3 regions of the Streptomyces sp. NPDC007905 genome follow, and region 1 is predicted to be linked to each of the others. Evidence: predicted binding sites of a transcription regulator. Region 1 holds the regulator's gene; each other region holds the start of a gene.
What was found. Region 1 encodes HrcA, which represses chaperone genes, less so after heat shock. Its sites were predicted from a motif close to TTNGCACTCNGNNNNNCNGAGTGCNAA; they were not measured.

Region 1 (10,423 bases):
ACCGAGCAGGCCCTGCCGGGCCCAGTCGCCGAAGGCGCCGCGCGGGGTGACGTAGGCGTGGGAGGTGCCGAGTTCGCCCTGCACCTCCCACAGGAGGTCCACGAGGTCGTCGTGGGTGGCGAGCCGGGCGAGGACGGGCCGGTAGCGGTCCAGGACGCCGTCCCAGTCGACGCCCGCCATGTCCGGCCGCCAGAAGTTGTCCCGCATGATGCGGCCCGTCTCGTCGTACATCTGCCGCCATTCGGCGACCGGGTCGACGGTCTGCCGGATCCGGGTCAGGTCGACGGTGATGTTCGAGTCGCTGTCCTCGTCGTCGGAGGCGCGCCGGTCCGCGGGTACGACCTTGAGGCGGCCGTCGGTCCACAGCAGCACCCGCTTGCCGTCGCCGCTGACCTCGAAGTGGTCGGCGTCGGCGGCGAGGTGCTCCAGACGCTGCTGGGCGAGGTCGTACCGCTCCAGCTCGGTCTTCGGGTCGGGGGCGTCGGGCGTGGCGCGGGAGGCGCCGAGGACTCCGCGCACCGGATGGCGCAGCCAGAGCACGCCGCCCTTGGCGGCGCGCAGGTTGGAGTAGCGGGCCGCCTCGACCGGGAAGGGCACGATGCGGTCGGCGAGACCGTCGAGGTCGATCCGGGTCGCCGGGGTGCCCTCGCTGTCGGGTGTCTCCTCCTTGTCGGGGGTCCCGAAGGGCCGGCCGTGCCGCTGCGGCCCGAACGGGGACGGCGTGGTCGCGGCGAGGGTGATCAGGTGCGGGCGGGCACCCTCCACGAAGGCCAGATCGAAGACGTGCTCGTCGTAGACCGGGTCGAAGGAGCGGCTGGAGAGGAAGGCGAGGTGCTTGCCGTCCAGGGTGAAGGCGGGCGCATAGTCCTGGAAGCGCAGCGGGGTCGCCTCGGTGACCGACAAGTCGGTGGTGTGGGCGATGCGCAGCTGGGACAGGGGGCGGGGGCCGGGGTGGGACCAGGCGAGCCAGCCGGAGTCGGGCGAGAAGGCCAGGTCCGAGACGTCGCCGTGCTCGCTGCGGTCCACCTCGCGGACCTCGCCGCTCTCGCGCTCGACCAGCAGCAGCCGCCCGTCGTGCGAGGCGACGGCGGCCCGGCTGCCGTCGGGGGCCATGGCGAGTTCCAGGACGCGGCCGAGCTGACCGGCGGCGATCCTGCGCGCGGTCGCGCCGAGGGCGACGCCGGTGGCGGGCGCGAACTCCAGGGCGTCGTCGCCCTCGGCGTCCGTCACCCACACCACCCACTCCTCGCCCTCCGTGCGGAAGGTGCGCGGCAGCCGGGCCCGGACACCGGGCTGTGCGGCGAGGGCGCGGGCCGGGCCGGCGCGGTGGGTGACCCAGTGGACGGCGCCGCGCACGGCGACCGCGCTGCCGCGCGCGGTGTGGTCGGGGGCGGCGTGCCCGAACCAGCGGGAGGCGTTCACCGGGAAGGGCTGCAGGTCCACGCGCGGGCCGCCGAGCCGGACGTCGAGGCGGCGCGGCGTGGCGCCGTCGAGGTCGTCGAGCAGCCAGAGTTCACCCGCGCTGGAGTAGACGACCCGGCCGCCGTCGGTGGCGGCGTGCCGGGCGTAGAAGCCGTCGAGGGGTGTGTGGCGTCGGAGGTCCGTCCCGTCGGCGAGGGAGGAGTAGAGAGCTCCGGTGCCCTCGTGGTCGGACAGGAACGCGATCCGGTCCCCCACCCACAGCGGGTACTCGATGTTCCCGTCCAGTTCCTCGTGCAGCCGGGCGAACTCGCCGGCGCCTTCCCCGTCGGGGCCGTCCCGGTCGATCCACAACTTGCCCGCCGTACCGCCCCGGTAGCGCTTCCACCAGGCGGCCTCGCGGCCCATCGGGGCGGACAGCAGCACGGTGTGCGGGCCGTACGCGATGTCGCCGACCGGCCCGTAAGGCAGCGTGGTGGCCGGTCCGCCGTCCAGCGGAACCGCCCGCGCCCAGGTGCGGCGCAGGCTCGCCTGGCCCTCGGTGCTGACCACGAGGACCTCGCCGTCCGGGGTCCAGCCGCGCACCTGGGTCTTCCCGTTGCCCCAGTGGGTCAGCCGCTTGGCGGGGCCGCCGGCGACGGGGGCGATGTGCACCTCGGGGGCGCCGTCACGGGTGGAAGTCCAGGCGACGGTCGTGCCGTCGGGCGAGATGCGGGGGTGGTTCACCGGCATGTTGTCCGCGCTCGCCCGCCAGGCCCGTCCGCCGTCCAGGGGTGCCAGCCATACGTCGTCCTCGGCGGTGAAGGTCACCAAGTCGCCGTGGAGATGGGGGAATCGGAGGTAGCCGGATGATCCCGTCGAAGCGCCCTGAGTCACCCCGTCACTGTACGCAGCGGCCGGTGCGTCCGCCTCCGGTTCCGATCACTTGCCCTGCACGGGCCAGCAGGTCGGGTCGCCCTTGCACCAGAGGGTCCGGGTGACGGTGACGGTGACGGTCGGCCGCCCGCCGGTGGGCCGGTAGGTGACGGGCGGCTTGTACGTCGGCCCGGGCGTGGCGTCGCAGTTGCCGAGCCCGCTGACGTGGAACACCTGCCTGCCGCCGACCTTGGCCGTCAGGTCCCCGCGCACGCAGGCGCCGTCGACGGCCTTCGTCACCTTGCCGGTGACGGTGATCTTCCGCCCGTCCTTGGTCTGCCCCTGGCAGTCGACGGAGACGACGGTGGTCTCGGTCGGGGAGGGGGACCTCCCCGGCGTGTAGCCGCCCTTGCCGTAGTTCCCGGTGCAGGTGAGCCAACTGATGTCCACGTGCCGTCGTTTCAGCTCGTCGGTCGCGGTCCGGTCGGTGGTGTACGCCACCGTGGCCGAGCTGAGATCACCCGGCTGACACGCGGTCACCACGCCCACGGTGACCACCGCGAGCCCCGCCACGGCCAGGACGCGCGTGGATCCCGGCCGACGCCAAATCCGCCTCAAAGCCCCCATGGAGGGCAGCGTGCCACCGGCGCGGGCGGGACGGAAGACCGCTTACGGCCACTCACCTGTTCGGGCGGGCACACCCGTGGGGCCGCCGCGGTCCGGGCCGCCGTACGCTGGCGCGATGGGCGGGAGAGGCAGACTCAGGCGACTGGCCGGGCCGGACGGGGAGCTCTGGTGGTGGCGCGTCGGACACCGGCACCGCCCCGGCGGCGGGCCCTGCCAGGAGACGCTGGTGCTGTACCGGGACGGCCGGGCCGACCGGCCCGCGGCCCGGCTCGTCTTCGCGGGCGGACCGGGCCGGGTGGCGGGCGGCGATCCGTACAGCCACTCCGGGCTCGTGATCGACGAGCACGGGAACGCGGCCAATCTGCACCTGCCCTCCGTCGTGCGGGCGTTCGTGGACGAGGTGCGGGCGCGGGAGCCGGCGGACGGCGAGGTGGACGGGTGGGAGCTGCTGCCCGCCGTCGTCGTCAGGCGCGCAGCAGCAGCCACTCCTGGAGTTCCACCAGGTTGCCCTCCGGGTCCTTGAGGTGGGCCACGCGCATGCGGTCGGTCATGGGGGCCGGGCCGTGCAGGACGCTCCCGCCCCGGGAGGTGATCTGCTCGCAGTAGGCGTCGAGGTCCTCGACGCGCAGGACGACCAGGGAGCGGTGACCGGTGGCCGTCCCGCCCAGTTCGTCCAGGATCTCGGCCATCATGGCGCGGTCCTGCAGCGCGATACCGGCGGAGCCGGCGTGCGGGCTGAACTTCTCGTACGGGCCCTCGGTGGCCCCGGACTGCGGCCTGAGGCCGAGGACGTCCGCGTAGAAGCGGTAGCAGGCGGGGAAATCGGTGACGAGGAGCCGGACTTGGGCGAGTTCCATGGTGTTCCCCCAGAAGGTCAGGACCAGCGGCCGGTGCGGCCCAGCAGGAGGGCCGCGGCGGCGGTGCCGGCGGTGGAGGTGCGCAACACCGTGGGACCGAGCACGTAGGGCCTGGCTCCCGCCTCCTCGAAGAGCGCCAACTCGTCGCGGGAGACACCGCCTTCGGGCCCGACGACCAGCACGATCTCGCCGTCGGCCGGGAGTTCGGCGGTGGCGAGCGGCCCGCTGCCGTGCTCGAAGTCGGAGTGGAGTACGGCGGCGAAATCGGCTTCGGCGAGAAGTGCGGCAACCTGCTTGGTCGTCGCCGCGTCCGCGACCTCCGGGAAGCGGACCCGGCGGGACTGCTTGCCGGCCTCGCGGGCGGTGGCCCGCCACTTGCCGAGGGCCTTCAGCCCGCGGTCGCCCTTCCACTGGGTGATGCACCGGGCCGCCTGCCAGGGCACGATGGCGTCGACGCCGACCTCGGTCATGGTCTCCACGGCCACCTCGCCCCGGTCGCCCTTGGGCAGGGCCTGGACGACGGTGATGCGCGGCGTGGGCGCCGGCTCCTCGGAGACGGAGCCCATGTGGACGATCAGCCGGTCCTTGCCCTCGGTGCCGATGACCTCGCACACGGCGTAGCGCCCGGCGCCGTCGGTGAGGACGACCTCCTCGCCGGGCTGGAGCCGCTTCACGGAGACCGCGTGGCGGCCTTCGGGGCCGTCCAGGACGTACCGGTTGCTGTCCGGGTCGACGTGCTCGACGACGAAGACCGGGGCCGTCATCGTCCGTCACCTCCGGGTCCGGGGAAGGCCGACAACGCTGTCCTGGCGGCCGCGAGTTCGCCCGCCAGCACCTCCACCAGCCGCCCGGCGGGCAGCTCGCGGGCCAGCCGGTGGCCCTGGCCCGCCCACAGCGCCATGCCCTGCGCGTCACCGGCCTTGGCAGCGGCCTTGCGCAGCGGCGAGGTCAGGTGGTGGATCTCGGGGTAGGCGGCGGGGGCGTACGGCCCGTGCTCGCGCATGAAGCGGTTGACCAGTCCGCGTGCCGGGCGGCCGGAGAAGGCGCGGGTCAACTCGGTGCGCACGAACAGCGGGTTGGTCAGCGCCTGCTTGTACACGGCGTTCGCGCCGGATTCCGGGGTGGCGAGGAACGCGGTGCCCAGCTGGGCGGCGCTCGCGCCCGCCGCGAGGACGGCGGCGATCTGGCTGCCGCGCATGATGCCGCCGGCGGCGACGACCGGGATGCTCACGGCCTCGCGGACCTGCGCGACCAGCGACAGCAGGCCGATGCCCGAACCGTCGTTCTCCGCGAGGTCCCGGTGGGTGCCCTGGTGACCGCCGGCCTCCACACCCTGCGCGATCACCGCGTCCGCGCCGGCCCGCTCGACCGCGAGGGCCTCCTCGGCGGTGGTGGCGGTGACCAGGGTGACGGTCCCGGCCCGGCGCAGGGAGTCGATGACCTCCCGGCTCGGCACGCCGAAGTGGAAGGAGACCACCGCCACCGGGTTGTCGAGGAGGACGGCGAGTTTGGCGTCGTAGCCGTCGTCCCGGCCGCTGTCGGGGTCGCCCAGCTCGGTCTCGTACCAGGCGGCCTCACCGGCCAGCTGGTGCGCGTAGACCTCGACGGCGCCGGAAGGGGGCGCGGCGTTGGCCGCTCCGGTGGAGCCGGTGCTCGCACCGGGGTACTCGGGCTGGGGCATGAAGAGGTTCACACCGAAGGGCCGGCCCGTGAGCCCCCGCAGCTGCTTGATCTCCTGGTACATGCCGTCGGCCGTCTTGTATCCGGCGGCGAGGAACCCGAGACCGCCGGCCTCGGACACGGCGGCGGCGAGCTGCGGGAGCGAGACGCCGCCCGCCATGGGAGCCTGCACGATCGGGAGGGGGAAGAGATCGGTCAGTGCGGAGGACATGACGGCATGTTGTCACGTCCTCCGAACAAGTCCGAATCCGGGCTTCCGCCGGCATGAGCCAGGGGCAGAGCCGGGGATCAACGCCCGTCGGCGGTGTCTTCCGGGGGGCGGGCCCCCCGGATCCCGGCTGCCCGTCAGCCGTCGTCAGCGCCCGTTGAACGCGTCCTTCAGCCGGGAGAACAGCCCCTGCTGACCGGGCTGGAACTGACCCAGCGGCCGCTCCTCGCCACGCAGTTTCGCCAGCTCGCGCAGCAGGCGTTCCTGCTCCGGGTCGAGCTTGTGCGGGGTCTGGACCTCGACGTGGACGATGAGGTCGCCCCGGCCGCCGCCGCGCAGGTGCGTGACGCCGCGGTTGTGCAGCGGGATCGACTGGCCGGACTGGGTGCCGGGCCGGATGTCGACCTCCTCCATGCCGTCCAGGGTCTCCAGCGGCACCTTGGTGCCGAGGGCCGCCGCGGTCATCGGGATGGTGACCGTGCAGTGCAGGTCGTCGCCGCGCCGCTGAAAGGTGGAGTGCGGCAGCTCGTGGATCTCGACGTACAGGTCACCGGCCGGGCCGCCGCCGGGGCCGACCTCGCCCTCGCCGGCGAGCTGGATCCGGGTGCCGTTGTCCACACCGGCCGGGATCTTCACCGTCAGGGTGCGGCGGGAGCGGACCCGGCCGTCGCCCGCGCACTCCGGGCACGGGGTCGGCACGACCGTGCCGAAGCCCTGGCACTGGGGGCAGGGGCGGGAGGTCATGACCTGGCCCAGGAAGGACCGGGTCACCTGGGAGACCTCACCGCGGCCGCGGCACATGTCACACGTCTGGGCGGTCGTGCCCGGGGCCGCGCCCTCACCGTTGCAGGTGTTGCAGACGATCGCGGTGTCGACGTGGATGTCCTTGGTCGTCCCGAAGGCCGCCTCGTCCAGCTCGACCTCGATGCGGATCATCGCGTCCTGGCCGCGCCGGGTGCGCGAGCGCGGGCCGCGCTGCGACGCCGTGCCGAAGAACGCGTCCATGATGTCGGAGAAGTTGCCGAAGCCGCCGGCCCCGAAGCCGCCCGCACCGGCGCCGCCCGACTGGGAGAGCGGGTCGCCGCCGAGGTCGTAGACCTGCTTCTTCTGCGGGTCCGACAGCACCTCGTAAGCGGCGTTGATCTCCTTGAACCGCTCCTGGGTCTTCGGGTCCGGGTTGACGTCCGGGTGCAGCTCGCGCGCGAGCCGACGGAACGCCTTCTTGATCTCATCCTGCGACGCGTCGCGGCGCACGCCGAGAACGGCGTAGTAGTCCGTGGCCACTTACGACTCCGCCAGGATCTGTCCGACGTACCGTGCCACTGCGCGTACCGCTCCCATCGTTCCCGGGTAATCCATGCGGGTCGGTCCGACCACGCCGAGCTTGGCAACCGCCTCGCCGCCCGAACCGTAACCGACCGACACCACGGAGGTGGAGTTGAGTCCCTCATGGGCGTTCTCGTGCCCGATGCGCACCATCACGCCCGGATCCTTCGCCTCGCCCAGGAGCTTGAGGAGCACGACCTGCTCCTCCAGTGCCTCCAGGACGGGCCGGATCGTGAGGGGAAAGTCATGTCCGAAACGGGTGAGATTGGCGGTGCCGCCGATCATCAACCGCTCCTCGTTCTCCTCCACCAGTGTCTCCAGCAGTGTGGAGAGCACGGTGGAGACCGTACCGCGGTCCTCGGCCTCGAAGGCCTCGGGCAGGTCCTCGACCAGACGCGGTACGTCGGTGAACCGGCGGCCCGCGACACGGCTGTTCAGCCGGGCCCTCAGGTCCGCCAGGGACGCCTCACCGAAGGGCGCCGGGCAGTCGACCATCCGCTGCTCGACCCGGCCGGTGTCCGTGATCAGCACGAGCATCACGCGCGCGGGCGCGAGCGAGAGCAGCTCCACGTGCCGCACGGTGGACCGGGTCAGGGACGGGTACTGCACGACCGCGACCTGCCGGGTCAGCTGCGCGAGCAGCCGTACCGTGCGGGCCACCACGTCGTCGAGGTCGACGGCGCCCTCGAGGAAGTTCTGGATCGCCCGGCGCTCGGGCCCGGTCATCGGCTTGACGCCCGCCAGCTTGTCCACGAACAGCCGGTAGCCCTTGTCGGTGGGAATCCGCCCGGCACTGGTGTGCGGCTGCGCGATGTAGCCCTCGTCCTCCAGGGCCGCCATGTCGTTGCGTACGGTCGCCGGGGAGACGCCGAGGTTGTGCCGCTCGGTGAGCGCCTTCGACCCCACCGGCTCCTCGGTGCCCACGTAGTCGTGGACGATGGCGCGCAGCACCTGAAGCCTGCGTTCACTCAGCATCCGCGCGCACCTCCAGCATGTCGTCCCCTACGGCCCTTCGGGTGGTCCGCCTGGCACTCTGCGTGTCCGAGTGCCAGCGTTCCCCGGCCCAGTGTACGGCCGTGGGGTACTCACTGGGCAAGGTCGGTCCCGCCGATGCCGGTCCCCCCGCTCGAGCGAAGCCGAGAGTGGGGGCGGGTCGTACCGCTAGCGTCGCCGGTATGACGGTGACTTGGGAAGAGCTGGGGTGGGAGCGGTTGGCCGCGGGGATCGCGCGGTGCCGGCTGCCCGGCTGGGACTGCACGGTCGGGCTGGTGGTCGGCGGGGGCACGGCGCTGTTGGTCGACGCCGGGTCGAGTCTGGCCGAGGGCGTTCGGCTGCGGGAGCAGGCACAGCAGCTGGCGGGTCGCCATGTGACCCATCTCGCGCTGACCCATCCCCACTTCGACCACGTCTTCGGCGCCGCCGCGTTCGCCGGGGCCGGGGTGTACGCGGCGGTGGGCATGGACGCGGTGTTCGCCTACGAGCGTGAGGAACTGCGCCTGGACGCGATCAGGAACGGTCTGCCGGTGGCCGACGCCGACGAGGCCGTGGACGCCCTGGCCCCGCCCCGCCACCTGGTCTCCGGCGAGTGGACGCTGGACCTCGGCGACGGCCGCCAGGCACTGCTGGCCAACGTTGGCCCGGGCCACACGGCGTACGACCTGGCGGTGCTGGTCCCCGGCTCCCCCGAGGTGGTCTTCTGCGGCGACCTCGTCGAGGAGTCCGGCGAGCCCCAGGCGGGCCCGGACGCGGTCCCGTCCCGCTGGCCGGACGCACTCGACCGGCTGCTCGCGCTGGGCGGCGAGGACGCCCTGTACGTGCCCGGTCACGGAGCGGTGGTCGACGCGGCGTTCGTACGACGTCAACGCGACGAGCTGGCGGCGCGTTTCGGCGTGTCGTGAGCGGGTGTCCGTCGGTTCTCCTATCGTCATCCGAATGCGCCCACCCGTCTCCGGCCACCGCCCTTCCCACGAGGGTCCTTCGGGCCCGCGCCCTCGTAGGTACTCCGCCGACCTGACCCCGCCGTGGAAGAAGCCGAAGCCCGTGCCGGAGGTTCCGGCCGAGCCGGGGCTGGTCGTGGAGGAGTCCGGTACCGGGTTCTGCGGGGCGGTGATCCGCTGCGAGGCGGGCACGGTGACGCTGGAGGACCGCTTCGGCAAGCACCGGGTGTTCCCGCTGGAGCCGCGCGGCTTCCTGCTGGAAGGCAGGGTGGTGACCCTGGTGAAGCCCGCCTCGGGTCCGGCACGGCCCGCCCGTACGGCGTCCGGTTCGGTGGCCGTCCCCGGCGCACGCGCGCGCGTGGCCCGCGCCGGCCGCATCTACGTGGAGGGCCGGCACGACGCCGAACTCGTCGAGAAGGTGTGGGGCGACGACCTGCGCATCGAGGGCGTGGTCGTGGAGTACCTGGAGGGCGTGGACGACCTGCCGGCGATCGTGGAGTCCTTCGCCCCGGGCCGGGACGCCCGTCTGGGCGTCCTGGTGGACCACCTGGTGCCGGGCACGAAGGAGTGGCGGATCGCGGAGTCGGTGACCAGCGAACACGCGCTGGTGGTCGGCCACCCGTACATCGACATCTGGCAGGCGGTGAAGCCGTCGTCCGTGGGAATCCCGGCCTGGCCGACCGTGCCCCGGGGCCAGGACTGGAAGACGGGCGTGTGCCGGGCACTGGGCTGGCCGGAGAACACGGGAGCGGCCTGGCAGAAGATCCTGTCCCGGGTGCGGTCCTACAAGGACCTCGAGCCGGAGTTGCTGGGGCGGGTGGAGGAGCTGATCGACTTCGTCACGGGTGGTGAGGCCTGAGGCGGTTCCCGCCGGACCCGTCAGTCCACCAGATCCCGCACCACCGCGTCCGCCAGCAGCCGTCCCCGCAGCGTCAGCGCCGCGCGCCCCGCCTCGTACGGACCCTTCTTGAGGAGTCCGTCCGCCAGGGCCCGCCGGGAGGCCGCGAGTCCCTCCTCCTTCAGCAGGGACAACGGCACCCCTTCCCGCAGCCGCAGCTCCAGCAGGATCCGCTCCACGCGCCGGTCCTCGTCGGACAGGAGTTCCCGGCCGGCCCCCGGTGAGCTCCCCGACGCCAGCGCCGCCGCGTACGCCCCCGGATGCTTCACGTTCCACCAGCGCACCCCGCCCACGTGCGAGTGGGCCCCGGGTCCCGCCCCCCACCAGTCGGCGCCCCGCCAGTACAGCTCGTTGTGCAGGCAGCGCCCGGATTCGGAGGTGGCCCAGTTGGAGACCTCGTACCAGTCGAAGCCCGCCGCCGCCAGGGTCTCCTCGGCGATCAGGTAGCGGTCGGCGTGGACGTCGTCGTCGGTCGGCGGGATCTCCCCCCGGCGGATGCGGCGGGCGAGCTGGGTGCCCTCCTCGACGATCAGCGCGTACGCGCTGATGTGGTCCGGTCCGGCGCCGATCGCCGCCTCCAGGGAGGCCCGCCAGTCGTCGTCGCTCTCCCCCGGCG
Region 2 (10,423 bases), on a different contig from region 1:
ATTCCCATCCACACCACCCTCATCGAACAGCAGGGCTACACGGTCCTGCTCCCCCTGCTCTCCATGGCGGGCGCGGGCCAGGTGGGCGCGGCGCTCGCGGTGTACGTCCGGCTGCGCCACGACACCTCGCTGCGGACGACGATCAGATCGGCGCTCCCGGCCGGGCTGCTGGGCGTGGGCGAGCCGCTGATCTACGGGGTGTCGCTGCCGCTGGGCCGCCCGTTCGTGACGGCGTGCGCGGGCGGGGCGGCCGGCGGGGCCTTCGTCGGGTTCTTCGCGATGCTCGGGGACAAGGTGGGCGCGACGGCCATCGGCCCGTCTGGCTGGGCCCTGTTCCCGCTGCTCGCGGGCAACAGGGGTCCGGGGCTGACGGCGGCCGTCTACGGGGGCGGTCTGCTCACCGGGTACGCGGTGGGGTTCGCGGCGACGTACCTCTTCGGCTTCACCCGCCGCTCCCGTGTGGCCGCGTCGGCGTGACGCGCCGTCGGGACCGGTCGTTCGCCCGGGCATGATGAAGACGCTGCTGACCACCGCCGCCCTGACGGTGTGCGCCGCCGCCCTGGCCGCCCCCGCCCACGCCGACGACCACTGGACCGCCACCGGCACCGCCCGGTGCGCCGGGGACCTCACCGTGTTCCCCGCACTCAAGAGCCTGTCACCGCTGCCGTTGACCGATGCCGCCCCCGCCTGCGGAAGGAACAGCCTCCTTCACCACGGCGGCTGAACGGCGGCAGCGGCCTCGGCTGCCTCCGGAGGCAACCCCGGCTCCCCGGGGCGCTACCGTCGAACAATGAACCACGCCCAGCTCACCGCCCTGGGTCGTGCGCTCCGGCTGCTCGGGGAGCACGGCGAGGCGCTCACGGCCGACACCCCGGACACGCGGCTGCACGAGATCAAGGCCGATCTGCGGCGAGCCCTCGATCGGCTCGAGGAGAGCGTCGGGGCCGGCGCGCCCACGACCCGGTGCCCCGAGCACCCGCACGGGCCCGTCGACGAGAGCGCCCCCGACCGGTGCCTGCTCTGCGAGACCCGGCGCCGGGCCGCCCGGCGGTCGGAGTTCCAGAGCGGCGGCAGGCCACAGGCCGCGGAGCCGCCCGCCTCCGGCCAGTCCCGGTACGGCGTCCGTGCCGACCGTCCCCAGCCGCAGCAGCGGTGGCTGCCGGAGGCGTGGAACGGGCGCGAGTGGCAGCTGTGCGGGACGCCTCGGCGGGACCGGCGCGAGGCCGAGGCCTATCTGGCCGCCCAGCGCCGCGGATCGCGGCCCGCCATGGCGTACCGGCTCGTGCACGAGTTCACCGACTATGAGGTGCTGCGGATCTGGGGGACACCGGTACAGGTCGACATCGAGCCCATGGGCAACCTCTAGGGCTGTGACCGGGAAGGTTTGCCGGAAAGCTCGCGGCGTCCGGTGCTGGGGGCACCTCCCACGCCGTTCAGGCAGTGGGGGAGCCTCGCCAGGCGGAGCATCGCCCGCGTACTGGATGTATTCGGGTGATGCGACAACGCGGCGAGGTGCCGTGCCGGGCGTCGCGAGCCGGTGAACCTTCCCGGCCGAGTACAGCTAGGGCAGCGCCGGGGCGAGCAGAGGCAGGGGGATGAAGTCGTGGCCCTCCCACAGGCGCCTGCTGCGCTCCTCCGGGTATGCCGTGACCGTCGGCCGCACGTCCAGTACCTGCACCAGGCGTGCCTCGGTGTCGTACGCCGGCCAGCCCGGGTCTCCGGTCCGGGCGAACGACGTCCACGCGCGGCGGAAGCGCATCGACAACTCCTCCGCCTCGGCCGTTGTCTCCCCGCCGGCGAAGAGGAGGTTCCCCAGGTCCGCGTGGAACGTGCCGAAGAGCAGCGGGATGTCCAGGGCGTGGCAGGCGCCAAGCGCCCCGCCGTTGCCCGGTGCCGGCCAGGTCAGTTCGTAGACGTGTGCCCGGCCTCCGCCCGCCAGCTGGGCCTCCGCCAGGCGCAGACTCGGTATGGCGAACAGCCAGTCGGTTTGGACGCGTGCGTAGAGGTCGGTGGGCGAGGCGTCGGGGAAGGCCGAGCGGTAGGCCCGTTCGCCCGCCTCACCGCCGGGGGCCAGCAGGCGCAGGGCTGCCGTCGCCTGGTCCTCGGTGACCTTGCCGAGCATGCCGCCCAGGGCCATGAAGAGGCGGAACTCGTCGCGGTTGTGGCCGACCAGGAGGTCGATGTGCCGGGCGGCGCCGGATGCCAGCGCCTGCCAGGGGGTCGTGGGCAGGACGTCCCCGTCGACGACCGGGGCGAACGGGGTGACCGTCGGCGCCACCCGGCCCCACCGGTCCCTGTACTGGAGCATCTTGGCGCTCAACGACTGACCGGCCTCGGGCAGTCGGCGGGGATCCACCGTCGCCAGTTCGGCCGCCGTCGGGCGGTGGCCCGCCTCCGCCGCCAGTGCCGCCGCTATGTCCCGCGCCAGTTCGTCGGAGAAGAACGTGCCGGGCACGCTCTGTGCCACCGCCCGCCGGAACAGGCCCCGCGCCCTCGGCATCGCCAGCAGTGAGGCCACAGAGCCCGCCCCGGCCGACTCGCCGAAGACGGTGACCTGGCCGGGGTCGCCGCCGAACGCCGCGATGTTCGCCTGGACCCACTCCAGGGCCGCCACCTGGTCCAGCAGGCCCCGGTTCGCCGGTACGCCGTCGAGGCGGGCGAAGCCCTCCACGCCCACGCGGTAGTTGCAGGTGACCACGACGACATCGCCGTCCCGGGCGATGCGCTGCGCGTCGTAGCCGGGCTGGCCGGCGTGGCCCATCTTGTACGCGCCGCCGTAGATCCACACCATCACCGGGCGGCCGGCGGACGGGTCCGGTTCGGGGGTCCAGACGTTCACCGTCAGCCAGTCGTCGCCCACCGGGCCGGCCGACAGGCCCGCGCGGCCCTGGATGCCGACGTCCTGCGGGGGCGGCGGGCCGAACGCGTACGCCTCCCGGGTGCCGTCCCAGGGCCGGGCCGGGCGCGGGGCCTGGAACCGGGCTCCGCCGACCGGGGGTTCGGCGAAGGGGATGCCCCGGAAGACCGCCAGACCGGCCTCGTGGCGGCCACGCACCGCGCCGGTGGCGGTGCGCACCACGGGTCCGGCGGTCTCCGACGTCGGGGTCTGCGACTCGCTCGTCGTCATGCTCGCTCCTTACTGGTCATCAGAGGAACGGAACGGATCGATCACACGTGCCCGGCGGCTCCGGCCGCTTCAGCTCAGCGTCTTCACCGCGGCCGCGTCGTACGGCTTCAACTCGTCGAAGCGGTTGGAGAGGACCTTCGCCGCCCACTCCGGGTCCTGGAGCAGGGCGCGGCCGACGGCGACCATGTCGAACTCGTCGGCCTCCAGCCGGTCCAGGAGGTTGTCGATGCCCTTGACCGGGGAGCCCTCGCCCTGGAAGGCGTTGATGAAGTCGCCGTCGAGGCCCACCGAGCCGACGCTGATGACCTGCTTGCCGGTGAGCTTCTTCGTCCAGCCCGCGAGGTTGAGGTCGGAGCCCTCGAACTCGGGGAGCCAGTAGCGGCGGGTGGAGGCGTGGAAGACGTCGACGCCGGCGGCGGACAGCGGGGTGAGGATGGCCTCCAGTTCCTCGGGGGTCTCGGCCAGGCGGGCGCCGTAGTCCTGCTGCTTCCACTGCGAGTAGCGGAAGAGGATCGGGAAGTCGGGGGACACCGCCTCGCGGACCGCCGCGACGATCTCCGCCGCGAACCTGGTGCGGGCCACCGGGTCGCCGCCGTACGCGTCCGTGCGACGGTTGGTGCCCGCCCACAGGAACTGGTCGAGGAGGTAGCCGTGGGCGCCGTGCAGCTCCACGCCGTCGAAGCCGATGCGCTCGGCGTCGGCCGCGGCCTCGGCGAACGCGGCGACGACGTCGTCCAGGTCCTGCTGTGTCATAGCCTTGCCGGTGGGCTCGGCACCCTCGGTGACGAGGCCGGACGGGCCGACGGCGGGCGCGTCCGCGAACGGCGGTTCGCCCTGCTTGCGCACCATGCCGATGTGCCACAGCTGCGGCACGATCGTGCCGCCCGCCGCGTGCACCGCCTCGGCGACCTTCGCCCAGCCGGCCAGCTGCTCCTCGCCGTGGAACCGGGGCACGCGGTCGCTCTGCCCGGCCGACTCGTGGCCGACGTAGGTGCCCTCGGTGACGATCAGACCGACACCGGCGGCGGCGCGGCGGGCGTAGTACGACCGCACGTCCTCGCCGGGGATGCCGCCCGGGGAGAACATCCGGGTCATCGGCGCCATCGCGATCCGGTTGGGAACGGTGAGCCCGTTGAGTGTGATCGGACGGGAGAGGATCTGGGCCGCGCGGGAGGCGGGGGGCGTCGTGACGGTCACGTGGGGGCTCCTCAGGGGGTGACTCTGGCTGACCGAAGGGTATGTGCGCGTGCATTGTTGCACCTTCTGAAGCAACTGCCTATGCGCTGCCCCACATTCCGGCCCGACGAAAGCCCTCACGTGACACCGCTCACACTGCCGGTCCAGCCACGGCGGCGGCAGCGGGGGCGACTGCCGGGAAGCCGCCGACGACGACCTTCCCCCGGACCGGTCCAGCACGGGTGAGAAGCGAGCGAGCAGCCCGAAAGACCAGTGGCCCAGCCCGCGTCGGCGACGACGGTCGGCTCACCGGGCATCCTCGGCCGGCGGGCGTGCCCGCGCCTCACCTGCACGCCGGGCCGGCGCAGCGGCTCACGGCCGGTGGGCGACCCCTCCCTGCCCGGCCTGCCGAACGATGGGCAGATGTGGGCCACCGTGTCTCTGGAAGTGACTGCGCGGACAAGGCCGGGCAAGGCCCGGCATTGGCCCAGTCGTGCCCATGGGGCCGAGTCAGGAGAAGCACGACACTCGCCGAGAAGCGGGCGGCCCCACGGTCGCTCACCGGCTCCCGAGCCTCACGTTCCCGGAGAAGCTCAAGGACTACGCCGGCCGGGGCCCGTGCAACGCCCGAGGGCGGCACCCCCAGCCAGAAGCTGGACGTACCGCCCTCGGTTCGAAGGACAGGCGATCAACCGTCAGGTCGATCAGAAGTCCATGTCACCGCCCGGCATGCCGCCCGGAGCGGCCGCGGCGGCCTTCTCCGGCTTGTCGGCGATGACGGCCTCGGTGGTGAGGAACAGCGCGGCGATGGAGGCGGCGTTCTGCAGGGCGGAACGGGTCACCTTCGCCGGGTCGATGATGCCCTCGGCGACCAGGTCGACGTACTCGCCGGTCGCGGCGTTCAGGCCGTGGCCCGGGGTCAGGTTGCGCACCTTCTCCACGACGACACCGCCCTCGAGGCCGGCGTTGACGGCGATCTGCTTCAGCGGGGCCTCGAGCGCGAGCTTCACGGCCTGGGCGCCGGTCGCCTCGTCACCCTCGAGCTCCAGCTTCTCGAAGACGTTGGTGGTCTGCAGCAGGGCCACGCCACCACCGGCGACGATGCCCTCCTCGACGGCGGCCTTCGCGTTGCGGACGGCGTCCTCGATGCGGTGCTTGCGCTCCTTGAGCTCCACCTCCGTGGCGGCACCGGCCTTGATGACCGCGACACCGCCGGCGAGCTTCGCCAGGCGCTCCTGCAGCTTCTCGCGGTCGTAGTCCGAGTCGCTGTTCTCGATCTCGGCGCGGATCTGGTTCACGCGGCCCTGCACCTGCTCCGAGGAGCCGGCACCGTCCACGATGGTGGTCTCGTCCTTGGTGACGACGACCTTGCGGGCGCGGCCCAGGAGGTCCAGGGTCGCGTTCTCCAGCTTGAGGCCGACCTCCTCGGAGATGACCTCGCCGCCCGTGAGGATGGCGATGTCGCCGAGCATGGCCTTGCGGCGGTCACCGAAGCCCGGGGCCTTGACGGCGACGGACTTGAAGGTGCCGCGGATCTTGTTGACGACCAGGGTCGACAGGGCCTCGCCCTCGACGTCCTCGGCGATGATCAGCAGCGGCTTGCCCGACTGCATGACCTTCTCCAGCAGCGGGAGCAGGTCCTTGACCGAGGAGATCTTGGAGTTGGCGATGAGGATGTACGGGTCCTCGAGCACCGCCTCCATGCGCTCCATGTCGGTCGCGAAGTAGGCGGAGATGTAGCCCTTGTCGAAGCGCATGCCCTCGGTGAGCTCGAGCTCCAGACCGAAGGTGTTGCTCTCCTCGACGGTGATGACGCCTTCCTTGCCGACCTTGTCCATGGCCTCGGCGATCAGCTCGCCGATCTGGGTGTCGGCGGCGGAGATGGACGCGGTGGAGGCGATCTGCTCCTTGGTCTCGACGTCCTTCGCCTGCTCCAGCAGGGCGGCGGAGACGGCCTCGACGGCCTTCTCGATACCCCGCTTCAGAGCCATCGGGTTGGCACCGGCGGCGACGTTGCGCAGGCCCTCCTTGACCAGGGCCTGGGCGAGCACGGTCGCGGTGGTCGTTCCGTCACCGGCGACGTCGTCCGTCTTCTTGGCGACTTCCTTGACCAGCTCGGCGCCGATCTTCTCGTACGGGTCCTCGAGCTCGATCTCCTTGGCGATGGAGACACCGTCGTTGGTGATCGTGGGGGCGCCCCACTTCTTCTCGAGGACGACGTTGCGGCCCTTGGGGCCGAGCGTCACCTTCACGGCGTCCGCGAGCTGGTTCATGCCGCGCTCGAGGCCGCGCCGCGCCTCCTCGTCGAACGCGATGATCTTGGCCATGTGAAGTGGTCCCTCCAGGACTGGGGGTGATTCCTTCGGACCGCGCCCGCGCCCGCGACGGACGGCTCGCCGGCCTGTGGTTCCTTGCCCCACGTGGCCTGCGGGCCTCACCGACCCGGTCCTTCTTTGTCACTCTCACCTTCAGAGTGCTAACGCAATGATTAGCACTCGGGCATGGCGAGTGCAAGCGCCTTGGGGGGATCAGCCCGGGGCGAACAGGACGAAGGGCCCACACCCCCGAGGGGTGTGGGCCCTTCGCGTGAAGAACGTTCAGGCGGTGACGCGAACCATGTCGGCCTGCGGGCCCTTCTGGCCCTGCGAGATCTCGAACTCCACCCGCTGGCCCTCTTCCAGGGTGCGGTAGCCGTCCATCTGGATCGCGCTGTAGTGGACGAAGACGTCCGCACCACCGTCGACCGCGATGAAGCCGTAGCCCTTCTCCGCGTTGAACCACTTGACGGTGCCCTGAGCCATGCCTAACTCCCCTATTACTGGCCCTTGCACAGATCCACACTTCGCGGACCCGGGTCAGACCTCACCCCCCATTGGTCGGGGGCGTGCGCCGGAACGCGTCGACCGCGGCTGAATGTATCTGTCCAACTGCCGTCTGCAACAGGTCAATCGGACGAGAATTCTGGACGAGCCCGATCCGGAATCTGACGAGAATTCAGACAAATTCAGGGCAAGTCGGGCTCCATAAATGGCTCAAAAGCCGCATAAAACCCGCGCATTTTGGCTACTTCTTGTCGGGTGTGCGGCGCGATTTCCGGGGCCTGCGACCCGCAGATCCGGAACGCTTTCCCCAACTGTACCGCGCTCAATCACACTGAATGGCCCCCTCCGTTTCTCTCACGGAGGAGGCCATTCGATGAACAATCGGTAACCGCGGTTACCGAAGGTAATGCTCAGCCGCCGGCGACGGCCGGAATGATGGAGACACCGGCACCGTCCGGGGTCGCGGTCTGCAGCCCCTGCTCGAAGCGGACGTCGTCGTCGTTGACGTACACGTTGACGAAACGGCGCAGCTTGCCCTGGTCGTCCAGCACCCGGGCGGCGATGCCGGCGTGGTTCTTCTCCAGGCTCTCGATGACCTCGGCGAGGGTCGCGCCCTCGGCGGGGACCTCCGCCCGGCCGTCCGTGTAGGTGCGCAGGATGGTGGGGATGCGAACGGTCACGCTCATGCGAGGCCAGCCTCTCGGAAGGAGTCCAGGGTCGGGCGGATGGTGGCGGTGAGGCCGGTGCCGGCCACCGCGTCGAGGGTCTTGAGGCCGTCGCCGGTGTTGAGGACGACCGTGGTGAGCGACGGGTCCAGGACGCCGTTCTCGATGAGCTTGCGCGTCACGCCCACCGTCACGCCACCGGCCGTCTCGGCGAAGATGCCCTCGGTGCGGGCCAGCAGCTTGATCGCGTCCACGACCTGCTCGTCGGTCACGTCCTCCACCGCGCCGCCCGTGCGGCGCGCGATGTCCAGGACGTACGGCCCGTCGGCCGGGTTGCCGATGGCCAGCGACTTGGCGATGGTGTTCGGCTTCTGCGGCCGTACGACGTCGTGGCCCGCCTTGTACGCGGTCGACACCGGCGAGCAGCCCTCGGCCTGGGCACCGAAGATCTTGTACGGCCTGTCCTCGACGAGCCCGAGCTCGACCAGTTCCCGTAGGCCCTTGTCGATCTTCGTGAGCTGGGAGCCGGAGGCGATCGGGACCACGATCTGGTCGGGGAGCCGCCAGCCGAGCTGCTCGCAGATCTCGTACGCCAGGGTCTTGGAGCCCTCCGCGTAGTAAGGCCGCAGGTTGACGTTGACGAAGCCCCAGCCCTCGCCGGCCGGGTCGCCGATCAGCTCGGAGCAGAAGCGGTTCACGTCGTCGTAGTTGCCCTCGATGCCGACCAGCTCACCGCCGTAGACCGCGGCCATGACGACCTTGCCCTGCTCCAGGTCGTGCGGGATGAACACGCAGGACCGGAAGCCGGCCCGGGCGGCCGCGGCGCCGACGGCACCGGCCAGGTTGCCGGTCGAGGAGCAGGAGAGCGTGCTGAAGCCGAAGGCGCGCGCCGCCTCCAGAGCCTGAGCGACCACTCGGTCCTTGAAGGAGTGCGTCGGGTTGCCGGAGTCGTCCTTCACATACAACCCGCCGGTGACACCCAGTTCGCGCGCCAGGTTGTCGGCCTTGACGAGCTTGGTCCAGCCCGGGTTGAGGTTGGGCTTGTCGGCCACGTCGGCGGGGACGGGCAGCAGCGGCGCGTAACGCCAGATGTTCGCGGGGCCCGCCTCGATACGCTTGCGGAGCTCTTCGGTGTCGTAGGCGGAGAAGTCGTAGGCGATCTCCAGCGGGCCGAAACACTCCTCGCAGGCGAACACCGGCCCGAGGGGCACCCGGTGACCGCACTCGCGGCAGCTCAGGGCCGCGGCGGGGCCGAGGTCGACGGTGGGATTGCTGGTGCTTGCAACGGTCTGCACAGCCATGGAGGCGAGGCCCTTTCTCCTCATCTTCCTCACGACGCATCTCGCCGTGAGACGGATTTGGCACCTTCCCTAGCCGGGAGCCTCGCTGGAGAACGAGAACCGACTGGAGGGTTGCCGGGGCTTCATCGGGCCGTGTCCCTCTGCCCCTCTGGATGAGCTGTATGTGGTTGTGAACGCGCGCGACCCCCGACATGCAATGGTCATCGGCGTTGTTCAAGACTGTAACCGAAGGCCAGGACAGTTGAGATAGTCGTCCGAACCGCGAGATGGATCACACCGAGTCACCGCTGTGATCACGACAGTGAGGAGCCGCAGACCGTGCTGGAAGAAGTCGAGCGCTGGCTGGCCACCCGCTCCTGGTCCGTGGCCGATCGCCCTCTCCACCGCATACTGGCCGCCAAGCAGCGCACCGGCCAGTCCGTCTCCGTCGTCCTGCCCGCGCTGAACGAGGAGGAGACGGTCGGCGACATCGTCGCGGTCGTCCGTCACGACCTCATGCAACAGGTCCCGCTGGTCGACGAGATCGTGGTCGTCGACTCCGGGTCCACCGACCAGACCTCCGAGGTCGCCGCCTCCGCGGGCGCCCGGGTCGTCCACCGCGACGACATCCTCCCGCGTATCCCGGCCGTCCCCGGCAAGGGCGAGGTGCTGTGGCGCTCCCTGCTGGTGACCGGCGGGGACATCGTCTGTTTCATCGACGCCGACCTGAAGGAGTTCTCCTCCGACTTCGTCTCCGGGATCGTCGGCCCGCTGCTCACCGACCCGGGCGTCGACCTGGTCAAGGCCATGTACGACCGCCCGCTCGGCAGCGAGGAGGTGGGCGCCGAAGGAGCTCGGCAGAAGGGTGCTGCCGGGCGACGGGCGGGCCAGGGCGGCCGGGTCACGGAACTCATGGCCCGCCCGCTGCTGAACATGCACTGGCCGCAGCTGGCCGGCTTCGTCCAGCCGCTGGGCGGCGAGTACGCGGCCCGCCGATCGCTGCTGGAGCAGCTGCCGTTCCCGGTGGGATACGGCGTGGAGCTGGGCATGCTGGTGGACGCCCTGCACCTGGTGGGCCTGGACGCGCTGGCGCAGGTCGACGTGGGCGTGCGCAAGCACCGGCACCAGGACGGACAGGCGCTGGGCCGGATGGCCGCGGCGATCTACCGCACGGCGCAGCTGAGGCTCGCCCGCGGGCATCTCATCCGTCCGTCCCTGACCCAGTTCGAGCGGGGTGAGGACGGGTTCGAGCCGCGCACCTATTCGGTGGACACCGAGGAGCGCCCGCCGATGGCGGAGATCGCGGAGTACGCGGCGCGCCGGGTGGCGTGAGGGCGCACTCGCACTGGGAAA
Region 3 (10,423 bases), on a different contig from region 1:
GATCGTGGAGTTCCCGTCGTACGAGGAGGCGGTGCGGAACTCGAACCTGCCGGAGACCGACCGGATTTTCCGGGACATGGTCGCCCTGTGTGACGAGATGCCGACGTTCACGGACCTGGACGTGGTGCGCGACGACCAGTTGTACGCGGCCCAGGCGCGCCGGTTCTTCGACAGGGTCGGGTTGGAAGGGCCGCTGCCACCGCTGAACGACCTGATGGCGGAGAACTACCACGACCACGATCCGGCCAACGAGCAGGACAACCTCGGGCTGGAGAACATGCGCCGCGAGATCGAGATGTGGCGGGACGCCTTCAGCTTCACGTTCACGGTCGAGGACCAGATCACCCAGGGGGACCGGGTTTGCACCCGCTGGAGCTGGTACGGCATCCAGCAGGGCGAGTTCCTGGGCATACCCAACACCGGCCGTCAGGTGTCGATGACCGGTACGACCATCTTCCGGTTCGACGCCGACGGCAGGATCCGCGAGGGCTGGTGGCAGTACGACCGGCTCGGGCTGATGAGCCAGTTGGGGGCGCTGGACGCACTGGAGAACTAGGAGGCGCACAGCGGAAGCCCCCGCGCCCTGCCGAGGTGCGGGGGCTTCCTGGCGGCAGGGCGGGGGCATGGTCCTGCTCTCGCCTGCCACGGGCCGATCCGACTCCATCTCGGCAGCCTTCGACGCCCTTGTCTTCCGGGCCACGTCCGCCGATGTACGGGACAGGCTGGCGTCGGTCGACGAGTTCCTGGAACTGCTCGGCGCGGCGGAGGCGGACGCCGCGGCCCCGGAGCCGGGCGGAGGGCCGACCGTCGCCCCCCTAGGGTGCGGAGCTGCCGGGTGTCGCCGACGCACTGGCGAAGCGGTTCGGCGCCACCGCCGTGCCGCTGAACGCGCTGTTCCTGGACGCCCTCAAGGGGCTGACCGAGGAGCAGTCGGTGCGCTGGCAGGCCCTGCTGAAGGCGGACGCCAAGTTCGCGGCGACCGGCACGCTGAGCGCGGCGCTCGCCTCCTATACGCGTCCGGCGGCCGAGCGGCCATCGGGCCTGTGCGCGCTTGGCGGCTGCGTTCGTCTTGGCTCCGCCCTTGGCCGGTGATTTTCCGAGGCGCGCGGCCGGCCGAGGCCGCTCGACTCGGCCGTGCGGAACAGTTCCCGCGCGGCAGCGAGGTCGACGACCGGCAGGCCGACGCGGTTTCGCCGTGTCTCGGAGGGTACGGGCATGACGAACGGCCTCCCGGAGTCGAAGGACCCCGGTAGCGCACTGCCGCGCCCCGGTGATCTGCGCTTTCCCGCGCACCTCGCGCGAGCCGGCCGCCCCCCCGTCGGCTTTTCGCGCCGGGCGTGATGCCGTCCATCAAGCCAAGGCTTGGCGCCGGATCACACGGCCGAAGGGAAGCTGACACCCGTGCCGATCTTCCGCAAGATCTTCACGAACCCCTTGCTTCGATGCCGCGATCATGAAATCTTGCGGCCTGACCGACCGGTCGAGCGTGGCCGGACCGGGCTGAAGTTTTGATCTCCCTGCACGACCTGCAAGGGGGTCTTCTTTCCGCAGGAGGCCCTTGTGCACGCCATCGGCGCAGCCGTCATCCCCCGCAACTGGGAGCACTACCGGACCGCGGTCGTCGACATCCGGTTCCCGGACCGGACCGTTCACATCGCACCACGTCCTTCGGACACGGCCGAGGGTTCCTTTCCGGAGGTGGCCGGCGGCGCCACCGTCCATGTGATCACCGCCTGGAACCCCCTGGGCTGTACGGCGTCGGCCGACGCCAACGCCCGCGCCCAGTCCTTGTTGCTCGACGAGGTCCACCGCCGCGGCCTCAGCTGGTGGTCCGCGGTGGGCGGTGACGTGTGCGGCAGGCACAGCGAGGAGAGCGTGGCCGTCGTCGGCCTGAGCGATACCGCCGCGCGGGACCTGGGCCGCCGCTTCGGTCAGGACGCGATCTTCGCCTGGACTCCCGACGCCTGGCGGATCCTGGCGTGCGACTCCGACGCGGCCACGGTCAGTGGATGGTCAGCGTCCGGGAAGGGGCGGTCCTCAGGCCCGGACGGGCATTGAGGCAGTCAGGAGGAGAGCCATGGGCATGTATCCCATGCGTACGCCGGATCACTGTCCGAGCTGCGGCAGGCGTCTCGCCGGTCCACCGGCCGAGCGGGTCAGGGCCGACGGTTTTCCGGCCGAGGTGACCTACGCGACCGATCCGGTGTGCGGTGCGCGCTGGCACGTGTGGGACAGGACGTCTCCGCTGCGGCGTCTGGCATGCCCTTATGTGGAGGGCACGGGCTGACGTCACGATGTGCGTTACCCGGCCGGCGTCACCTCAGATGCCGTACAGGGAAAGTGTCCGAGCCGAGAAGAACTCGTCGTACAACCGCGCCGACAGGAGTTCGGAGCCGGCCGAGCCGAGCGACCTGGAGGCCGGCCAGGTGGACTCGGCGTGCGGAAAGTCGCTTGCCCACAGGAGGTTGGTCTGTGAAGGGAGCGCAAGCCGCAGGGCCGTCGGGTCGTCCTGGAAGGTGAAGTGGACGGCACGGGCGATGTACTCGGATGGTGGGCGGCGAATCCGCCCGTCGAGCTTCAGCCAGCGGTGGTGCCGGTGGAAGTAGTGGTCCAGGCGTTGCACGAGATGGGGTACCCAACCGGCGTCGAACTCGGCGAACACGATCCGCAGCGTGGGCCACCGGTGCAGGACGCCACCGAAGACGAGTCCGGTGAGGCTCCCCCAGCAGGCGCCAGGCTGACGCGACGAGCGGCCACCGCGCGCGAGCGCGACCAGCCACCGTCGACCCGTACTCGGAAACGGGCGCGGCAGACGTGAACCCGCCCACCCGACACAACAGGCGGTGCCCAGCACCCCGAGGGGCACTGGGCACCGCCTGTTCAGCTGCGTTCAGCGCAAGGCTCAGTGGGAGTGGCCGTGACCGTGGCCGTGGCCCGCCTCGGCCGACTCCTCTTCCTTCTTCTCGACGACCAGGGTCTCGGTCGTGAGCAGCAGGGAGGCGATGGAGGCGGCGTTCTCCAGGGCGGAGCGGGTGACCTTGACCGGGTCGATGACGCCGGCCTTGACCAGGTCGCCGTACTCGCCGGTGGCGGCGTTGTAGCCGTTGCCCTTCTCGAGCTCGGCCACCTTGGAGACGATGACGTAGCCCTCGAGGCCGGCGTTCTCGGCGATCCAGCGCAGCGGCTCGACGGCGGCCTTGCGGACGACCGAGACACCCGTGGCCTCGTCGCCGGTCTTGTCGAGGTTGCCCTCGAGGACCTTGACGGCGTGGACCAGCGCGGAGCCACCACCGGAGACGATGCCCTCCTCGACCGCGGCACGGGTCGCGGAGATGGCGTCCTCCAGACGGTGCTTCTTCTCCTTGAGCTCGACCTCGGTGGCGGCGCCGACCTTGATCACGCACACGCCGCCGGCCAGCTTCGCGAGGCGCTCCTGGAGCTTCTCGCGGTCCCAGTCGGAGTCGGTGTTCTCGATCTCGGCCTTGATCTGCGCGATGCGGCCCTGCACCTCCTCGGACTTGCCGCCGCCGTCGACGATCGTGGTGTCGTCCTTGGTGACGGTGACGCGGCGGGCGGAGCCGAGCACGTCCAGACCGACCTGGTCGAGCTTGAGGCCGACCTCCTCGGAGACCACGGTGCCGCCGGTGAGGACGGCGATGTCCTGCAGCATCGCCTTGCGGCGGTCGCCGAAGCCGGGGGCCTTCACCGCGACGGCGTTGAAGGTGCCGCGGATCTTGTTGACGACCAGGGTCGACAGGGCCTCGCCCTCGACGTCCTCGGCGATGATCAGCAGCGGCTTGGAGGCGCCCGACTGGATGATCTTCTCCAGCAGCGGCAGCAGGTCCTGGATGGAGCTGATCTTGCCCTGGTTGATGAGGATGTACGGGTCGTCGAGGACGGCCTCCATGCGCTCCTGGTCCGTCACGAAGTACGGAGACAGGTAGCCCTTGTCGAAGGCCATGCCCTCGGTGAAGTCCAGCTCCAGACCGAAGGTGTTGGACTCCTCGACGGTGATGACACCGTCCTTGCCGACCTTGTCCATCGCCTCGGCGATCAGCTCGCCGACCTGCTGGTCCTGGGCGGACAGCGCGGCCACGGCGGCGATGTCGGACTTCTCGTCGATCGGGCGGGCCGAGGCGAGCAGGTCGTCGGAGACGGCCTTGACCGCGGCGTCGATGCCCTTCTTCAGAGCGGCCGGGGAGGCACCGGCGGCGACGTTCTTCAGGCCCTCGCGGACCAGCGCCTGGGCGAGAACCGTGGCGGTGGTGGTGCCGTCACCAGCGACGTCGTTGGTCTTGGTCGCCACCTCCTTCACCAGCTGGGCGCCGAGGTTCTCGTACGGGTCGTCGATCTCTACCTCGCGGGCGATCGTGACACCGTCGTTGGTGATGGTGGGTGCGCCGAACTTCTTGTCGATGACGACGTTGCGGCCCTTGGGGCCGATCGTCACCTTCACCGTGTCGGCCAGCTTGTTGACGCCGCGCTCGAGGGCGCGACGGGCGTCCTCGTCGAACTTCAGGATCTTCGCCATGACAGCGGGAGCCCTCTCGGAATCTGTAGGTGGAAAATGCACTGCGCCCCGGGCGCCCGGCTTCTTGAGTGGTCGCGGGGGCCAGGGGCGCAGCTGTGAGCAACTGAGTGCTCGAGGCGATTACTTCTCGATGATCGCGAGGACGTCGCGAGCCGAGAGGACGAGGAACTCCTCGCCGTTGTACTTCACCTCGGTGCCGCCGTACTTGCTGTACAGGACGACGTCGCCGACCTTGACGTCGAGCGGAAGGCGCTCGCCGTTCTCGAAGCGACCCGGGCCCACGGCGAGGACGGCGCCCTCCTGGGGCTTCTCCTTCGCGGTGTCCGGGATGACCAGGCCAGAGGCGGTGGTCTGCTCGGCGTCGAGCGGCTGGACCACGATGCGGTCCTCGAGCGGCTTGATGGCAACCTTGGAGCTGGTGGTCGTCACGATCCGACCTCCCCCTTCGGAGATCTCACGGGGTTAACTGTCTGAGGTGGCGACCAGGTGGATCCGTCGTCGCGGGTGCCGGACCTGCCCGTCGCGTGTTTGGCACTCTCCAGGGGGGAGTGCCAAAGCCGAGACTATGACCGGGGTTAGCACTCGGTCAAGCGGAGTGCCAATTCCGTGCGGCGCGTCGGCCGGGATCCGGGTGCGCGGAGTCCGGTGCGCGCTCCGAGTCGGCCCTCTGGCCGGGGCTGTTGCCCTCGGACTCCTGCTGCGGCCCTGATCGGTCCCCGTCCCTCGAACGCCGGACGGACGGCACGCCGGACTGACGGAACGCCGGGCGGACTGTCGGTCAGGTCGATCAGAGGTAGTCCTCGAGGCGCCCCACCGTCAGTCCCTGTGCCTGTACCCGGCGCAGCAAGCGGCGCGTGCGCTCCTTGAGGGCCGGCCCGGTGGCCTCGTCGGGGCCGACGAGGACGATGTCGCCCGGGAGCAGGCGTCTTGCGCCCCTCGCGTAGGTGATGCCGTCGGAGGTCATGGCGGCGCGCCACAGGACGAGCGCGGAGATGCCGCAGTCGGCGGCGGCGCGCAGGGTCGTGGTGTCGTACGTGCCGTACGGCGGGCGGAAGAGGCGGGGGCGGACGCCGAAGCGGGACCTGAGTTTCTCCTGCTGCCCGCAGATCTCGGCGCGCTGGCCGGCGAACGGCAGTCCGGGCATCGCCGGGTGGTCGAGGGTGTGGTTCTCGATGCCGGCACCCACCGCGCGCAGGCGGGCGAAGTGGCCGTACCCGGGTCCCACGACGCTGTTGGTGAGGAAGAAGCTGACCGGCAGATGGAGGTCGCGGACCATGTCGACGAACCGCGGGTCGCGCTCGGCGCCGTCGTCGTAGGTGAGGAAGACGACCTTGTCGGTGGTGGCGACGTGGTGCACGACCTGGGGCAGCGCGGTGTCCGGCCGCTGGGACGTCAGCGGCCGGACCGGGTGGCTGGGCGGCGCGGCGAGCGGGGCGGCCAGGCCCCAGCGGCGGTAGGCCTGGTGTGCGGCCGGGCTCGACGGCCGTACCCCCTGGGCCGCCCGCTTGCCCAGGCGTTCGATGGGGTCGACGGACTGGGCGCAGCCGGCGAGGAGGAGGGCCGAGGCCAGGACGGCCGCCAGCCCGGCCCGCACACCTCCCCGCCCTCCCGAACCACCGCGCACGCCTCCCGAAGCGAGCCGCGGACGCGCCGAACCGCCCCTAGGACGCGCCGAAGCGAGCCGCGGACGTGCCGAACCACGGCGCACGCCTCCCGAAGCGAGCCATGGACGCGCCGAAGCGCCCCCCCTGCGCCCCGAGCCGCCCCCCGGCTGCCCCCCGCGCCTCACAGGTAGTCCTCCAGGCGTGCCACGGCGTACCCCTCGCGCGTGACCTTGTTCAGGAACCGGCGCATGTCGTCGACCATCGTGCCGTCCCAGTCGTCACGGCCGCGGAAGTGGGTGAGCACGATGTCGCCGGGGTGCAGGCTGCGGTCGTCCTCGCGGTACTCCCAGTGGTCGACGAAGACCTCCTCGTCCCAGATCGGCGCGTACTTGATCCCGCAGGTCTTGGCCGCGCGCAGGGTGTCGCCGTTGTAGTTGCCGTAGGGCGGGCGGAAGACGGTCGGCGCCTTGCCGAACTGCTTCTTCATGATGGCCTGCATGCCGCAGATCTCGTCCTTCTGCTCCTCGTAGGACAGACCGGGCAGGTAGGGGTGGGTCAGGGTGTGGTTGTTGAGGGTGTGGCCCTCGGACTGCATCGTGCGGAAGTAGCCGTAGTCGTCCTTGACCAGGTAGTTGCTGAGGAAGGCCGTGTAGGGGACCTTCAGGTCGCTCATCATGCGCAGGAAGGCCGGGTCCTTCTCGGCGCCGTCGTCGATGGTGAGGAAGACGACCTTCTGCTTGGTCGGGACGGTGGTGAAGACCGGCGGCAGGTTCTCCTCCTCCTGGCCGTCCACCTCGAAGCCGTCGCGTGGGGTGATCTTCGGCTTCGTGGCCGGCGGAGCCGGGGGCGCGAGCGGCACCTGGTCCAGTTCCCAGTGCCTGGCCGCGGCGACCAGGCGCTCGCGTTCGGCGGCGCGGCGGGCCTGGGGGTCCGCCGTCCGGGCGGGGCCGCCCTGGCCGGGTTGCCGGCCGGGGGCGCCCCTGGCGCCGGAGTCCGTGCCCGGGCCGGCACAGCCGGAGACGACGGCGGCGGAGGCCAGTGCGGCCACCCCGCAGCGGAGGGCGACCTTCTGAAGTCGTGCCCGAAATTTGTCATTTTGTAGTACGACTCGCATGGTGCCGGATCCTCGCAGGCCCCGGCCCCCAACCCGGTCCGACAACGCCGCCCGGAGGCGCACCATCCACCGACTGGCCCACAATGACCCGGTGAACGACCTCGCTCCCCTCCTCACCCCCGAAGGCCGCGCCCTCCTCGACGAGGTCCGCGACACCGACCCCGCACAGGAGCTGGCCGTCGCCACCCGGCTGCGCCGCGAGCACCCCGCCGAGCTGGTCTCGGCGGCGCTCGGGCAGGCACGGCTGCGGCAGCGGGCGGCGGCGAAGTTCGGGGCCGAGGACGCGCGGCGGATGTTCTTCACGCCGAACGGGGTCGAGCAGTCGACCCGGGCGAGCGTGGCGGCGTACCGGGCGGGCCGGATGAAGGAGCTGGGGGTGACCTCGGTCGCCGACCTGTGCTGCGGGATCGGCGGTGACGCGATCGCGCTGGCCCGGGCCGGGATCCGGGTACTGGCCGTGGACCGGGATCCGCTGACGGCGGCCGTGGCGCGGGCGAACGCCGAGGCGCTGGGGCTCGCCGAGCTGATCGAGGTGCGCGAGGCGGACGTCACGGAGGTGAGCACGCAGGACTACGACGCCGTGTTCGTGGATCCCGCGCGGCGGGGCGGACGGGGCAGGATCTTCGACCCGGAGGCGTACTCGCCGCCCCTGTCGTGGGCGGTCGAGACGGCTCTCGGGGCACCCCACGCGGCCCTGAAGATCGCCCCCGGCATCCCGCACGAGGCGATCCCCGCGCAGGCCGAGGCCGAATGGATCTCGGACGGCGGGGACGTGAAGGAGGCGGTGCTCTGGTTCGGGACCGCTCCGGGTCTGTTCCGGGCCACCCTCCTGCCCGGACCACGCGCCCTGCTCTCCCGCGGGCTGCCCGACCCCCGAGTCAGGCCCGTGGGACGGTACTTGTACGAGCCGGACGGCGCCGTCATCCGGGCCCATCTGGTCGCGGAGGTGGCCGAGGAGGTCGGCGGCGGGCTTGTCGACGAGACCATCGCGTACGTCACCGCCGACGAACTGCGCCCCGTGCCGTACGCCTCCGCCTACGAGATCACCGACCAACTCCCCTTCAACGTAAAGAAGTTGAAGGCCCTGCTGCGCGAGCGGAAGATCGGCACGCTGACCGTGAAGAAGCGCGGGTCGGCGGTGGAGCCGGAAGAACTGCGCAGAAAGGTCAAGCCGCAGGGACCCAACTCGGCCACCGTGTTCCTCACCCGGGTCGCGGGGGCGCCGACGATGCTGATCGGCTCCCCCGCGCGGCCGACCACCGGGTGACCGTCGTCCGCACCGCACCGCACCGCGCCGGGGCCGGGGGCGGGGCCGGGGCCGGGGCGGGCGCCGGAGCCCGGAACCGCGGCCGTGAGCTCGCCCTGACGGAAGCATCGGTGGTGCCGGCGCGCCCCCGGAAGGTGTCACGCGGTTGCGTGGCGGCCGCGCACCTGTGAACCCTCACTGCGCAGGAAGGGAATCCACTCTTCCCAGCAACATCTGCCGCTCGCGTTCGTTGCGCGTCAGCGTCGCCGCCCGGGTGAACTCCTCGCGGGCCTCGGCCGTGCGTCCCAGCCGTGTCAGCAGGTCGCCCCGGACGCTGGGCAGCAGGTGGTAGTCCCGCAGGGTGGGTTCGGCGGCCAGGGCCTCCACCAGCTCCAGTGCCTTTGCCGGGCCGTCGGCCATCGAGACGGCGACGGCGCGGTTCAGCTCGACGACCGGGGACGGGGAGCGGGCCGCGAGCAGACCGTACAGGGTGGCGATGGTCCGCCAGTCGGTCTCCTCGTAGGAGTACGCGTGCGCGTGGCAGGCGGCGATGGCCGCCTGGAGGGCGTAGGGGCCGGGGGCGCCGGGGGAGGTGGCGTCGGCGCGGGCGAGGGCCCGGATGCCGCGGGCGATGAGCATGCGGTTCCAGCGGCGGCGGTTCTGGTCCTTCAGGAGCACCGGGGTGCCGTCGGGCCCGGTGCGGGCGGCGGTGCGGGCGGCCTGGAACTCCAGGAGCGCGGTCAGCCCGTGCACCTCGGGCTCCTTGGGCATCAGGGAGGACAGGACACGGGCCAGGCGCAGGGCGTCCTCGCACAGCCCGGGACGCAGCAGGTCGTCACCGGCGGTGGCCGCGTACCCCTCGTTGAAGATCAGGTAGATGACGTCCAGGACGGAGCCGAGGCGGGCCTCGCGGTCGGGGCCGTACGGCACCTCGAAGGCGACGTTCCGGGTCGCCAGGGTGCGCTTGGCACGGACGATGCGCTGGGCGATCGTCGGCTCCGGGACCAGGTAGGCGCGGGCGATCTCGGCCGTGGTCAGGCCGCCGAGCAGCCGCAGGGTGAGCGCGGTGCGGGCTTCCGGGGAGAGCACGGGATGGCAGGTGGTGAAGACGAGCCGCAGCAGGTCGTCGTCGATGTCGTCCGGATCGGCCGGCTCCTCGGGCGGGGCGACCGTCTCCAGGTCCCGGCCGATCTCGGTGAGCTTGCGGGCGTAGGTCTCGCGGCGCCGGACCAGGTCGACGGCGCGGTGCCGGGCGGTGGCCATGAGCCAGGCGCCGGGGTTGTGGGGCACACCGTCCCTGGGCCACCGCTCCAGCGCCGCGACCAGCGCGTCCTGCGCCAGCTCCTCGGCGATGCCGACGTCCCGCACGATCCGGGCGACGCCGGCGACGACCCGCGGGGACTCCAGGCGGAAGACGGTCTCGATCGCGTGCGCCGCGGTGGGCTGTGGTTCCACAGCCCACCATGCAACACCCCCCGGCGGCCGTGCGCCAAGGAAGGCTCAGCCCTCCGCGATCTCCCGGACCTCGCAGGTGACGGTCCAGAACTCCTCGTGGACCTGCAGGAACCGCTTGGTCCACTCCAGGGCCTCGGCCTTGTCCTTGCACTGCATGATCGCGTAGCCGCCGACGACCTCCTTGGACTCGGTGAAGGGCCCGTCGGTGACGGAGATCTTCCCGCCCTCCCAGCGCACCCGGGAGCCCTGGGCGGAGGGGGTCAGACCGGCGGTGTCGAGCATGACCCCGGCCTTGGTGATCTCCTCGATCAGCTCGCCCATCCGCTGCATCAGCTCCTCGCTGGGACCTTCGGCGGGGGCGGCGGCCTCGTCGATCCGCACGAGCGACAGGTAACGGGGCATGGTGGCTCCTTCGGTCGGGCGGCGGGGCCTTTCCCCGCCGCTCACCCATGCGTCGAACAGGAGACACCCGG

Region 2: groL (chaperonin GroEL) is a predicted target of HrcA. The motif match lies at 6,792-6,818, and genes of this name have one in related genera.
Region 3: groES (co-chaperone GroES) is a predicted target of HrcA. The motif match lies at 5,107-5,133, and genes of this name have one in related genera.

The regions. Positions count from the first base shown of each region.
Region 1 is NZ_JBIBKS010000010.1:58,618-69,040, reverse strand. It holds gene ACFZDC_RS19165 (S41 family peptidase) at 1-2,295, opposite strand, end outside; gene ACFZDC_RS19160 (hypothetical protein) at 2,341-2,901, opposite strand; gene ACFZDC_RS19155 (hypothetical protein) at 3,017-3,424, shown strand; gene ACFZDC_RS19150 (VOC family protein) at 3,366-3,758, opposite strand; gene ACFZDC_RS19145 (16S rRNA (uracil(1498)-N(3))-methyltransferase) at 3,776-4,522, opposite strand; gene ACFZDC_RS19140 (nitronate monooxygenase) at 4,519-5,649, opposite strand; gene dnaJ (molecular chaperone DnaJ) at 5,794-6,930, opposite strand; gene hrcA (heat-inducible transcriptional repressor HrcA) at 6,931-7,947, opposite strand; gene ACFZDC_RS19125 (MBL fold metallo-hydrolase) at 8,148-8,870, shown strand; gene ACFZDC_RS19120 (DUF3097 family protein) at 8,905-9,768, shown strand; gene hemW (radical SAM family heme chaperone HemW) at 9,789-10,423, opposite strand, start outside.
Region 2 is NZ_JBIBKS010000019.1:100,887-111,309, forward strand. It holds gene ACFZDC_RS30050 (PTS transporter subunit EIIC) at 1-477, shown strand, start outside; gene ACFZDC_RS30055 (hypothetical protein) at 509-724, shown strand; gene ACFZDC_RS30060 (hypothetical protein) at 791-1,366, shown strand; gene ACFZDC_RS30065 (carboxylesterase family protein) at 1,562-3,127, opposite strand; gene ACFZDC_RS30070 (NADH:flavin oxidoreductase) at 3,197-4,324, opposite strand; gene groL (chaperonin GroEL) at 5,008-6,630, opposite strand; gene ACFZDC_RS30080 (cold-shock protein) at 6,901-7,104, opposite strand; gene ACFZDC_RS30085 (MoaD/ThiS family protein) at 7,536-7,811, opposite strand; gene thrC (threonine synthase) at 7,808-9,091, opposite strand; SAM riboswitch class I at 9,109-9,250, opposite strand; gene ACFZDC_RS30095 (glucosyl-3-phosphoglycerate synthase) at 9,410-10,402, shown strand.
Region 3 is NZ_JBIBKS010000005.1:32,552-42,974, reverse strand. It holds gene ACFZDC_RS10715 (ester cyclase) at 1-556, shown strand, start outside; gene ACFZDC_RS10710 (hypothetical protein) at 877-1,092, shown strand; gene ACFZDC_RS10705 (DUF3293 domain-containing protein) at 1,561-2,058, shown strand; gene ACFZDC_RS10700 (hypothetical protein) at 2,321-2,662, opposite strand; gene groL (chaperonin GroEL) at 2,903-4,531, opposite strand; gene groES (co-chaperone GroES) at 4,652-4,960, opposite strand; gene ACFZDC_RS10685 (polysaccharide deacetylase family protein) at 5,319-6,125, opposite strand; gene ACFZDC_RS10680 (polysaccharide deacetylase family protein) at 6,317-7,249, opposite strand; gene ACFZDC_RS10675 (methyltransferase domain-containing protein) at 7,341-8,516, shown strand; gene ACFZDC_RS10670 (sigma-70 family RNA polymerase sigma factor) at 8,691-9,950, opposite strand; gene ACFZDC_RS10665 (YciI family protein) at 9,996-10,352, opposite strand.